2 regions of the Rhizobium sp. FG113 genome follow, and region 1 is predicted to be linked to the other one. Evidence: predicted binding sites of a transcription regulator. Region 1 holds the regulator's gene; the other holds the start of a gene.

Region 1 (5,780 bases):
CTTCTGCGCGGCCGTCGGCAGTTCGCCGTAGAGGAGCAGGTAGCAGACTTCGAGGAAGTCGCCCTGTTCGGCCAGCTGCTCGATCGGGTAACCGCGATGGAGCAGAACGCCCTCGTCGCCGTCGATATAGGTGATTTTCGATTCACAGGATGCGGTCGAGGTGAAACCAGGATCGTACGTGAAGGAAGCCGTGTTCTTGTAGAGGGCGCCGATATCGATGACATCAGGTCCGATCGTGCCGCTCTTGACCGGCAGGTCGACCGTTTTCTCACCGAGTTTTAGTGTTGCGCTTTGATCCGTCATTCTGATCCTCCAAACTGGCGGTTGGCGCCTTAAAAGCGCCATAGGGTTAAGCGTCGTCTGCGATAGCTATATGATCGCGCGCCTAATGCCAAGTTACCGTGATGCCATTTTGTGCATCGCAGTATCAACTTTTGAGCACTGCTGAGATGCCGTCTCCGCATAGCGGAAGCCAATGATAATCCTGACATTTTCGATGGTTTTATTTCCCGTTTGAATTCAAACGATTATAGTTGCGTTTCGGTTCCGCTGGCCTCATTCTGATTGCAGGTCAGGGTGGCTTTCGGGTGTCGTTGCATGCCGGAGTTGAATGCCAGTCACGTCGTTTTGATGCCACCCGAAGCGGCGCAAATTGCCAATTTGCCGGCCGTACCAGGGCAAAATGCCCGTGCCATAATGACGCGCGCGCCGTTGACGCAGTCGACGTCGGGTTTTCTGAGTCGCGCAAGCCGAGGGATCGGCCGCCAGGCAGCCGTTGCAGCACAAGCGTTCAGCACGGAATTCGATCACGGCCGCTTCTTCCTGGCGTCGCCCATCTTCCTCGGCGCTGGCGCCATCGCCTGGTTCCGCCTTGCTGTCGATATCCCGCCCTCACGGCTCCTTGCCTGGGCTGTGCTGTTTGGTCTCGTCTTCGTTCTGGCGGGCGCTGCGCGCGTTGCCACCCGCCGTGTGGCGATATCAGGCCTGCTAGTCGTCCTTGGCATGTTCGCGGCGCAACTCGAGACCTGGCGCGCTGATACCGTCGTGCTTGATACAGCGGTGACGACGACTGTGACCGGCCGCGTGGAACGGCGCGAGGGCGACGACAACGGCCGCTGGCGCTATATCTTAAGGGTAACGCGCACGGACGAGCCCTCTCTCAAGCGGCCGCCACAGCAGGTCTCGCTGGTCGCGCGCGCAGGAGCGCCCGTTGGGGTCGGTGGCTGGTTGACCGGCCGCGTGCGCCTCACGCCGCCGGCAGGACCTGCGCTCCCCGAACTCAACGATTTCGCCTTCTCTGCCTATTTCGACGGCATCGGCGCCAACGGCTTCTTCTACGGCATGCCGCAGACCATCGCGTCGCAGACCGATATCGCCGATCTCTCTGCCGCCGATCGCGCCGTGGAATGGCTCTACGGTCTGCGCAGCCGGATTGGCGACCGCATCCGCAGCATCCTGCCTGATGATACCGGCGCCTTCGCCGCCTCGCTGGTCACCGATGAGAGACGTGCCATCTCCAACGAGACGACGGAGGCGCTGCGCCAATCCGGCCTCGCCCATATCGTGGCGATATCAGGCCTCAACATGGCCCTGTCAGCCGGCATCTGCTTTGTCGGGCTGCGGCTGTTCTTTGGACTGTTTCCTGGCTTCGCGCAGGCCTATCCGACCAAGAAGTTCGCCGCCGGCAGCGCGCTTCTGGCGTTGACGGCCTATTACATGATCTCAGGCTTCGCGGTCTCGGCCGAGCGCGCCTTCATCATGATGGCGATCATGCTTGTCGCGGTGCTGTTCGATCGCCCCTCGATCAGCCTGCGCAACATCGCGCTCTCGGCGCTGCTGATCATACTGATGTCCCCATCGGAGGTGCTCGGTCCCAGCTTCCAGATGTCCTACGCCGCGACACTGGCGCTGGTCGCGGGCTTTGCTGTCTGGACCAGGAGGCGGCCTCGCGAAAGCGTTCTTCTCACGCATCCCGCGATAAAGCCGGTCATGGTCACGCTTCGCTTCTTCGGCGGCATCGCGCTGACCTCGATGATCGGCGGTTTCTCGACGGCGCTGTTTTCGATCGAGCATTTTCACAGGTTGAGCGGCTACGGCCTTCCCGCCAACCTGCTCGCCATGCCCGTCATCTCCTTCATCGTCATGCCTTTCGGAATGCTCGCGATGTTAGCGACGCCCTTTGGTCTGGACGCGCCACTATGGACCGTCGCGGGCTTCGGGCTGGATCTGGTGATCGACATCGCCAAGATGGTTTCCGGCTGGGGCGGCAGTGTCGATATCGGGCGGATACCGCAGTGGTATTTCGCGATCGCCGTGCTCGGCTTCCTAGTCTGGGGGCTGATGCGGACACGGCTGCGATGGATCGGTGCTGTGGGGGCCGCGCTTGCAACGCTCGTCGTTGTTCTGCTGCCTGCGGCATCTGCGCCTGAGCTGGTCGTCTCCGAGGACGGAAGCCTCGTGGCAGCAGTTACAGGCGACAGTCTCGCCAGCAACCGCGAACGCCCGCCCGACTTCATCTTCGGGCAATGGCAACGCGCGCTCGCGATCGAAGAACACAAGCCGCCTGACATGCTTGAAGGCGAGGCCTTGCCCATCCCGAAGAGGGGAGAGCCACGACCAAGGCTGACACTGAAACAACAAGGCGAAGCCCGCGCCATGATGCGCGATGCCGCAGCGTCCACAAATGACAGCGCTTTTCAGTGCCTCAAGACGGCCTGGTGCGTAACATCGCTCGACAGCGGCTACATCATCGCAACGCTCGAAAACGCCGCCTATCTCGGTCCCGCCTGCGATGTGGCCGATATCGTCATCACGCCTGTCCGTCTGCGCCAGGCGACATGCCGTTCCGGCGCAATGCTATTGACCGGCGAAACCCTCAGGCGATCAGGCGCCGTCGAAATCCGCATCGACGAGCAGGGGGCGCCTGTCGTCAAAACCGCTTATGAAAGCCTCGGTCGTCCCTGGATGCGTCATCGCGCCTATGACTGGCGCAACGACAGCTTCAGCGATGATCCGTCACCAACTAGTGACGTCACCACTCAGTGATACCGGCGAATAAGCCCGACGAGCTTGCCCTGAACCTTGACGCGGTCGGGCCCGAAAATACGCGTTTCGTAAGCCGGGTTCGCGGCTTCCAGCGCGATCGAGGCGCCCTTGCGGCGGAAGCGCTTCAGCGTCGCTTCCTCGTCATCGACAAGCGCCACAACGATATCGCCGGGGTTGGCGGTGTTGCCGTTGCGGATGATGACGGTGTCGCCGTCGAAAATGCCGGCTTCGATCATCGAGTCGCCCTTGACCTCGAGCGCGTAGTGCTCGCCGGAGCCGAGCATGTCGGCGGGGACGGTGATGTCGTGGGTGTTGTTCTGGATCGCCGAGATCGGCACACCGGCGGCGATGCGGCCCATGACGGGAACGGACGCTGAGTTGCCGTTGTCGGCGCTCGGCGCGGCCTTCGGGGCAGGGGCTGCGGCCACCGGCTGCGGCTTGCCGAGGCTGCCTTCAATGACGCTCGGCGAGAAGCCGCGTCGCGGCTGCAGGCTCGGATTATAGGCTTCCGGCAGCTTGATGACCTCAAGCGCGCGCGCTCGGTTCGGCAGCCGGCGAATGAAGCCGCGCTCTTCCAGCGCGGTGATCAGCCGGTGAATGCCGGATTTTGATGCGAGATCGAGTGCATCCTTCATTTCATCGAAGGATGGCGGAACGCCCGACTCTTTCATCCGCTCATGAATGAACAGAAGCAGTTCTTGTTGCTTGCGTGTCAGCATCGAAATGAACCCCAGAGTCGTGAAACAAAGCCAGAACGGACACTATATGTTCCATATGTGTTCCGCAAGTGCCTAAATTTTCGTAAAACTTGGCTCGGAATCGTCGCGATTTTGCACTTCATTCGATTTAACCGCGCCGGCCTCTTGCATTGTGGCGAAAGCCAGCGCACATCTCTGCCGATTTCGGGAGGATTTGCCGATGAGTGACCCCCATCCCCTGGACCACGTGGTGCTGCCGGTCGTCAACATCGAGATGGCGCGCGAGCGCCTGGGCAAGCTGGGCTTCACCGTCGCCGCCGATGCGCGGCACCCTTTTGGCACCGAGAATGCCTGCGTCTTCTTCGCCGACAAAACCTATATCGAGCCGCTCGGCATCACCAGCCTGGAGACATACGAGGCGGCCATCGGTGACGGCAACGTTTTCACCGCTCGCGACCGCGCCTTTCGCTTCCGCTGCGGCGACGACGGCCTGTCGGCGATCGTTTTCGGCACGCCGGATGCCGATAGCGATCACACCCGCTTCATCGACGATGGCATGAGCGGCGGCGAGATGCTGCAGTTCGCCCGGCAGATGAAGATGCCGGATGGTTCTGAAGCGACCGCGGCGTTCCGCCTGGCTTTCGCGGCCGATCTGCGCGCACCCGATTTCTTCCTCTTCGCCTGCCAGCGCGTCAACCCGCTGCCCAGCGACCGCAAGGCCTTGGAAAAGCACGCAAACGGTGTGTTGGGTATCCTGTCGATCGTGCTCTCGTCGTCCGATCCCAAGGCGTTCGCGCCGCTGTTGCAGCTGGCGTCGGATGCGCAGGCGTTCCGCGAGGAGGCATTCGGCGTCAGCCTGGATGCCGGCAACGCCCGCATTAATATCCTTTCGCCGGATGGTCTGAACGCTTACTACGATCTCGCCGAGCCCAAGGCCGATCGCGGCCTGCGCGGCGCGGCGATTGTCTTTTCCGTTGCCGATCTCGCCGTGACAGAGGCGCATTTGGCTGCTAACGGGATCACCTATACACGCAAGAACAATCGAATTCTGGTGAAGGCAGCACCCGGCCAGGGCGCGCTCTTCGCCTTCGAGGAGAAACGATGACTGAAACCAATTCCGAAGTGGCCGTTGGCGAAGGCGCCGGCCGTGTGGTGTTTTCCAACACCGGCAAGCTGTCGCTGATCGCCGGCCCCTGTCAGATGGAAAGCCGCGACCATGCCTTCATGATCGCCGGCACGCTGAAGGAGCTCTGCGACAAGCTCGGTATCGGCCTTGTCTACAAGTCCTCCTTCGACAAGGCCAACCGCACCTCGCTGTCGGCCCAGCGCGGCATCGGGCTTGAAACGGCGCTTGAAGTGTTCGCCGATCTCAAGAAGGAATACGGTTTCCCCGTTCTCACCGACATCCACACCGAGGAGCAGTGCGCCGAAGTCGCCACTGTCGTCGACGTGCTGCAAATTCCGGCCTTCCTTAGCCGGCAGACGGACCTGCTGGTCGCCGCCGCAAAGACCGGCCGTGCCATCAACGTCAAGAAGGGCCAGTTCCTGGCGCCTTGGGACATGAAGAACGTGCTGGCCAAGCTGAATGCCAGCGGCAACCCGAACATCATGCTGTGCGAACGCGGCGCTTCCTTCGGCTATAACACGCTGGTCTCCGACATGCGCTCGCTGCCGATCATGGAAGCCATGGGTGCCCCTGTCGTGTTCGATGCGACCCACTCGGTGCAGCAGCCGGGCGGGCAGGGTGGCTCCAGTGGCGGCCAGCGCGAATTCGTGGAAACGCTGGCGCGTGCCGCTGTTGCCGTCGGTGTCGCCGGTGTGTTCGTCGAGACGCACGAAGATCCCGATAACGCGCCGTCGGATGGTCCGAACATGGTCTATCTCAAGGACATGCCGCGCCTGCTGGAGAAGCTTCTGGCCTTCGACGCCATCGCCAAGGGCTGACGTTCAAAAGACTGACACGTTCGTGTATTAGGCCACGAGGAATAAAGCGGCGAAGCATGCGCAAAACGGCCCCAAACTGGCATTGTAATTTGC
Region 2 (5,780 bases), on a different contig from region 1:
ACATCCTTGTTGCGATAGAAGAAGCCGTCGCAGGTGGCGCAGGCGGAAACGCCGAAGCCCTGGAAGGTCTGCTCGCTCTCGATGCCGAGCCACTTGGCCTTGGCGCCGGTGGCGATGATCAGCGTATCGGCGGTCCAGACCTGGCCGCTATCGGTGCGGGCGACGAAGGGGCGCTGGTTCATCTCGACTTCGGTGACGATGTCGTTGACGATCTCGGCGCCGACGTGCTTGGCCTGCTGCAGCATCTGGTCCATCAGCCAGGGGCCCTGGATCGGATCGGCGAAGCCCGGATAGTTCTCGACGTCGGTGGTGATCATCAGCTGTCCGCCTTGCTCCATCCCTGCAATCAGGACCGGCTTCAGCATCGCGCGCGCCGCATAGACGGCAGCGGTATAGCCGGCGGGGCCGGAACCGATGATGAGCACCTTGGTGTGGCGGGCGGACATGAGACTTCCTTTCAACTGGCTGGACGCGCTGGATATTAGGCGAATGCGGCCATCACGCGTCCATGCGTTATTTATGAACGACCAATGCTTTTATTCAAGGGCAGCCTTGCGTTACCAACAAGGCATTCGGTGTGGATGTGCAAGATTCCGTCATGTTAGGGAAAGATTCTTGCGTATTGTGCCGCTTTATATAGAAGCTGGATTCGGGAATTTAAAGAAAGGCACTCGCTTGGTTCGCGCTGAACTGGACGCCATCGATATCAAGATCTTGCGTGAGCTGCAGGCGGATGGCCGCATGACCAACGTCGAGCTCGCCGACCGGGTCGGCATCTCGGCGCCGCCCTGCCTTCGGCGTGTGCGCAAGCTGGAAGAGTCCGGCGTCATCGAAGGCTACCACGCGATGCTGAACAGCCCGAAGCTGGGCTTCGATCTCGTCGCCTTCTGCATGGTCGGGCTGAAGCACCAGTCGGAAGCCAATCTCAAGGCGTTTGCCGCGGCGACGACGCAGTGGCCGCTGGTGCGCCAGGCCTGGATGGTTTCGGGCGACAGCGACTTCCTGCTGCATTGCGTGGCTGAAAACCTGACGCGGTTCCAAGACTTCGTCATCGAGGTGTTGACCGCCAACGAGCATGTCGACACCGTGCGCACCATGCTGACGATCCGCCAGATCAAGAAGCTTGGATTGACCGAAGTCTGACTTCGTCTCAGCCGAGGCTGTCGTAGACGGCCTTCAGCTTCGTGGCCTCGCCTTCGATGCGGAAGTTTTCCATGACATGCGTCTGGGCATTGGCGGCGAGCCGTGCCAGGCTGATTTCATCAGCCATGAGTTCCGAAACGGCGTTTGCCATCGCATCGAGATCGTCGCGGGCGATCAGCAGGCCTGCGCCGTTATCGCCTGTCGTGACGATTTCGGGAAAAGCGCCGACGTCGGTTGCGACGACGGGGACGCCTGTGGCCATCGCTTCGAGCGGGGTCAGGCCAAAACCTTCCCAGCGCTGCGGCGCGACGAAGAGATCGAGCGCGCGGTACCAGTCGTTGATATTGGTGTGCTCGCCGACGAAGAGGATGCGGTCGGAGAGGCCGGCGGCGGCGACCTTGGCCTTCAGGCCGTTCTCGAACTCGACATGCTGGGCCGTGGCGCGGCCGGCGATGATGGCGCTCCACTCGGGATGATCGGGGAGAAGCCGCAGCATGGTATCGACGAAGAGGTCGGTGCCCTTCTGGTGGCGGACGCGGCCGAAGCAGCCGGCGATCTTCTTGTCCGGATCGAGGCCGCATTCGCGCTTGGCTTGCGCCTTATCCAAGGGCGGCGAGAAGCGGGCGGTGTCGATGCCGTGCAGGATGACGGTGCTCGGGACTTCCAGATAGTTCGCCGTCTTGCCCGAGGTCGCGATCACCGCGTCCATCTTCGAGACAAGAAACTTCGTCCAGCCGCTGTGCTTGCGCTGCGAAGCGGAAGTGAAGACGATCTTCAGCTTCATGCGCAGGATGTCTCGCATGATCAGGGCAGGGAGCATCTCGATGTTGCGGCGGGCATGCCAGACGCGGAATGGCCGGGTCGAAGGTGCGCGCCACAATTTTGAGAGATCGCGGAAGCGGATGTGAGGGATCGATGCCGGCAGGCCGGGCCCGAGCGCCGCGATCTTCTGACCGAGCGCCCGCTGGACCGGGATAAGCTGGATGATCGTCGAGGTGACGCCTGATAGACGCTTCTTGAAGTTCGGCGCTATGATTTCGACGTCAGCGATATCGACGAGGTGCGATCGGCCGCGATCCGCCAATGTCCTCAGCCCCAGGTGATGGCCAGAACTTCGTAAGCCTTGGAGCCGCCGGGCGCGTTGACTTCGATGGAATCGCCGACTTCCTTGCCGATCAGCGCGCGGGCGATCGGGGAGGAGATGGAGATGCGGCCGGCCTTCACGTCGGCTTCCTGGTCGCCGACGATCTGGTAGGTCTTTTCTTCCTCGGTGTCCTCATCGACGAGCTTCACCTTGGCGCCGAACTTGATCGTGCTGCCGGACATCTTGGAGAGGTCGATGACCTCGGCGCGCGCCGTCAGATCCTCGAGCTCGCCGATGCGGCCTTCGTTGTGGCTCTGTGCTTCCTTGGCGGCATGGTACTCGGCGTTTTCCGAGAGGTCGCCGTGTGCGCGGGCCTCGGCAATCGCCTCGATGATTCGCGGGCGTTCTTCCTGCTGACGCCAGCGCAGTTCTTCCTGCAGCTTGACGAAACCACCCTGCGTCATCGGTACCTTATCAACCATTTTCTTGTCCTTCAGTCTTTGTGTCGGCTAGGCAGAGACACAAAAGAAAACAGGTCCCGAAGGGGAACTTCGGAACCATGCAAAAACTCTATCTGCTTCGTTTATAGCAGATTGCCTCCGTCGATTTCCAGAGAATTCGATGAAGCGACTTGCAACCCCTCATGGCTTTTCGCGTCAAACTTGAAAAACATCAATTGGAAGCGGCTTTTCTTGACTGTTAGCGATGGAACATATAGTGAACACAGACATGAAGAAGTCACTCGAAGAGCGGTTGGCCATCCTCTCGGACGCGGCCAAATATGACGCCTCCTGCGCCTCCAGCGGAACGACTAAGCGCGATTCCGGCAAGAGCGGCGGGCTTGGTTCGACTGAAGGTGCCGGCATCTGCCATGCCTATGCGCCGGATGGACGATGCATATCGCTGCTGAAGATCCTGCTCACCAATTTCTGCATCTACGACTGCGCCTATTGCATCAACCGCTCGTCCAGCAATGTAGAGCGGGCGCGGTTCACGCCGGAAGAGGTTATCTGGCTGACGCTGGAGTTCTATCGGCGCAACTATATCGAGGGGCTCTTTTTGTCGTCGGGGATCATCCGCTCCTCCGACCACACGATGGAGGAGATGGTGCGGATCGTGCGCGAGCTTCGCACCACGCATAATTTCCGGGGCTACATCCACCTGAAATCCATTCCAGAGGCCTCGCCGCATCTGATCGAGGAAGCCGGGCTCTATGCCGACCGTCTGTCGCTCAATATCGAGCTGCCGACCGACCGCGGCATCGCTCAGCTGGCGCCGGAAAAGAAACCGGCCAGCATTCGCCGCTCGATGGGCGATCTGAGACTGAAGATCGAGGCCGCGTCCGAGCCGACGCTGCAGACCAAGCGGCGCAAGCGCTTCGTGCCGGGCGGGCAGAGCACGCAGATGATCGTTGGGGCCGACGGCGCCAATGACGCGACCATTCTCGGGACCAGCGCGCAGCTTTACGGAAGCTATGGGCTGCGGCGCGTCTACTACTCGGCCTTCAGCCCTATTCCCGACTCGTCGAAAAACCTGCCGCTGATCAAGCCGCCCTTGATGCGCGAACACCGGCTCTACCAAGCCGACTGGCTCTATCGCTTCTATGGCTTCGGGATCGACGAGATTACGTCCTCGCAGGAGGGCGGCATGCTCGACCTCAATCTCGACCCGAAACTCGCCTGGGCGCTCGGCAATCGCAACGATTTTCCGGTCGATATCAACAGGGCGCCGCGCGAGACGCTGCTGAGGGTGCCGGGACTGGGGACGAAGACGGTGAAATCGATCCTGTCGGCGCGTCGTTTCAGAAAGCTCCGGATCGAGGATCTGACGCGGCTCGGCGTGTCGATCAAGAAGGTGCAGGCGTTCATCTCGGCCGAGGGCTGGTCGCCGCGCCGGCTGATTGACCGGCCGGATCTGAGGGCGATGTTCGAGCCGAAGCCGGAACAACTGTCGTTGCTGTGATGATTACCGTGTTGCTGGAGGGCCGGGGGGAATTGGCCGAGTGGCGCGACGAGGCGCGGCGGTTGGCTGCATCCGGTGTTGCGCCCGAAGAGATCGACTGGCGGGAGCGGTATCGCGAGACGGATCTGTTTGCGGCCCCTGAAGTGTCGTCGAAACTGCCGACGCTCGATGCTTCCAAGCCGCTGACGGTACCGCCCGCTTTTATCGGGCTTGCGGAGGCGGTGATCTGCCATAGCGATCCGATGCGTTTCTATCTGCTCTACCGGCTGCTCTGGCGGCTGCAAAGTGATCGGTCATTGCTCGACGTCGCCTCGGACGAGGACGTGGCGCGGGCGCGGGCGATGGACAAGAGCGTGCGCCGCGACGCCCACAAGATGACCGCCTTCGTGCGGTTCAAGGAGGTGGGATCGGGGATATCGCTTAACGGGCGGCGGAAGTTTCTCGCCTGGTTCGAGCCGGATCATCACATCGTCGCCCGCAAGGCGCCGTTTTTCCAGAAGCGGTTCAACGACATGGACTGGGTGATCGCGACGCCCAAGGGGTCGGCTGCCTGGGACGGCGAGAAGCTGACCGTCAGCCATGATCCGTGTGAGAAGCCCGATCTCACCGACCCGGCCGATCAGCTGTGGCGGACCTATTACGCCAATATCTTCAATCCGGCGCGCCTCAAGGTGAAGGCGATGCAGGCGGAGATGCCGAAGAAATACTGGAAGAACCTGCCCGAGGCCGATCTCATTCCCGGCATGATCGCCGATGCGGAAAGCAAGGTTCTGGAGATGGCCAAACGCCAGGCGAGCGAGCCGCTGCCGTTTCACGACCGGTTGCAGGAGGCCGCGCGCCGCGTGCCCGCAACGCCGAGGGCGCCCGTGGGCACGCTGGCGTCGCTGCGTGAGGAGGCGGTCGTCTGCATGCGCTGTCCGTTGCATGAAAAGGCGACGCAGACTGTGTTCGGCGAGGGGCCTGAAGATGCGAACGTGATGTTCGTCGGGGAGCAGCCCGGAGATCAGGAGGATCTCGCCGGGCGGCCGTTTGTGGGGCCGGCGGGCAAGGTGTTCGATCAGGTGGTCGGCGACGCCGGGATCGACCGGCAGTCGGTCTATGTCACCAATGCGGTGAAGCACTTCAAATACGAGCCGCGCGGCAAGCGCCGCATCCACCAGCGGCCGAACATGGGCGAGGTCACGCATTGCCGCTGGTGGCTCAACCTGGAGATCGAACTCATCAAGCCGAAGCTGATCGTCGCCATGGGCGCGACCGCGCTGACGGCGCTGACGGATACGAAGCACAAGCTGTCCGATATCAGGGGGCAGCCGATCAGGATGGGGAAAGAGCGAACACTGTTCGTCACCGTCCATCCGTCCTATCTGCTGCGCATTCCCGACGAGCGGCTGAAGGCGGAGGAGATGGCGCTGTTTCGGGCCGATATGGTGCGGGTGCGCGAGCTGATGGCCGGGATGGCGGCCTGACGATCGCTCGCCTTGCGAATTGCCATGGCGCTTCGGCGCGAATGTTGTAGCGTTGCCGATGAAGCAATCTGGAGACCGTTTATGTTCGATCATGTGTCGATTGGTGTGAAGAGCCTTGAGAAGTC

What was found. Region 1 encodes LexA, which represses DNA repair genes until DNA is damaged. Its sites were predicted from a motif close to TGTTCNNNNTGTGTTCNG; they were not measured.
Region 2: ACODTZ_RS15670 (putative DNA modification/repair radical SAM protein) is a predicted target of LexA. The motif match lies at 2,934-2,951, and genes of this name have one in related genera.

Annotation. Positions count from the first base shown of each region.
Region 1 is NZ_JBMDKV010000003.1:200,632-206,411, forward strand. It holds gene gltA (citrate synthase) at 1-303, opposite strand, end outside; gene ACODTZ_RS11220 (ComEC/Rec2 family competence protein) at 598-3,045, shown strand; gene lexA (transcriptional repressor LexA) at 3,039-3,764, opposite strand; gene ACODTZ_RS11230 (VOC family protein) at 3,964-4,848, shown strand; gene kdsA (3-deoxy-8-phosphooctulonate synthase) at 4,845-5,687, shown strand.
Region 2 is NZ_JBMDKV010000005.1:181,762-187,541, reverse strand. It holds gene trxB (thioredoxin-disulfide reductase) at 1-446, opposite strand, end outside; gene ACODTZ_RS15685 (Lrp/AsnC family transcriptional regulator) at 676-1,143, shown strand; gene ACODTZ_RS15680 (glycosyltransferase family 4 protein) at 1,151-2,227, opposite strand; gene greA (transcription elongation factor GreA) at 2,233-2,709, opposite strand; gene ACODTZ_RS15670 (putative DNA modification/repair radical SAM protein) at 2,957-4,189, shown strand; gene ACODTZ_RS15665 (UdgX family uracil-DNA binding protein) at 4,189-5,655, shown strand; gene ACODTZ_RS15660 (VOC family protein) at 5,737-5,780, shown strand, end outside.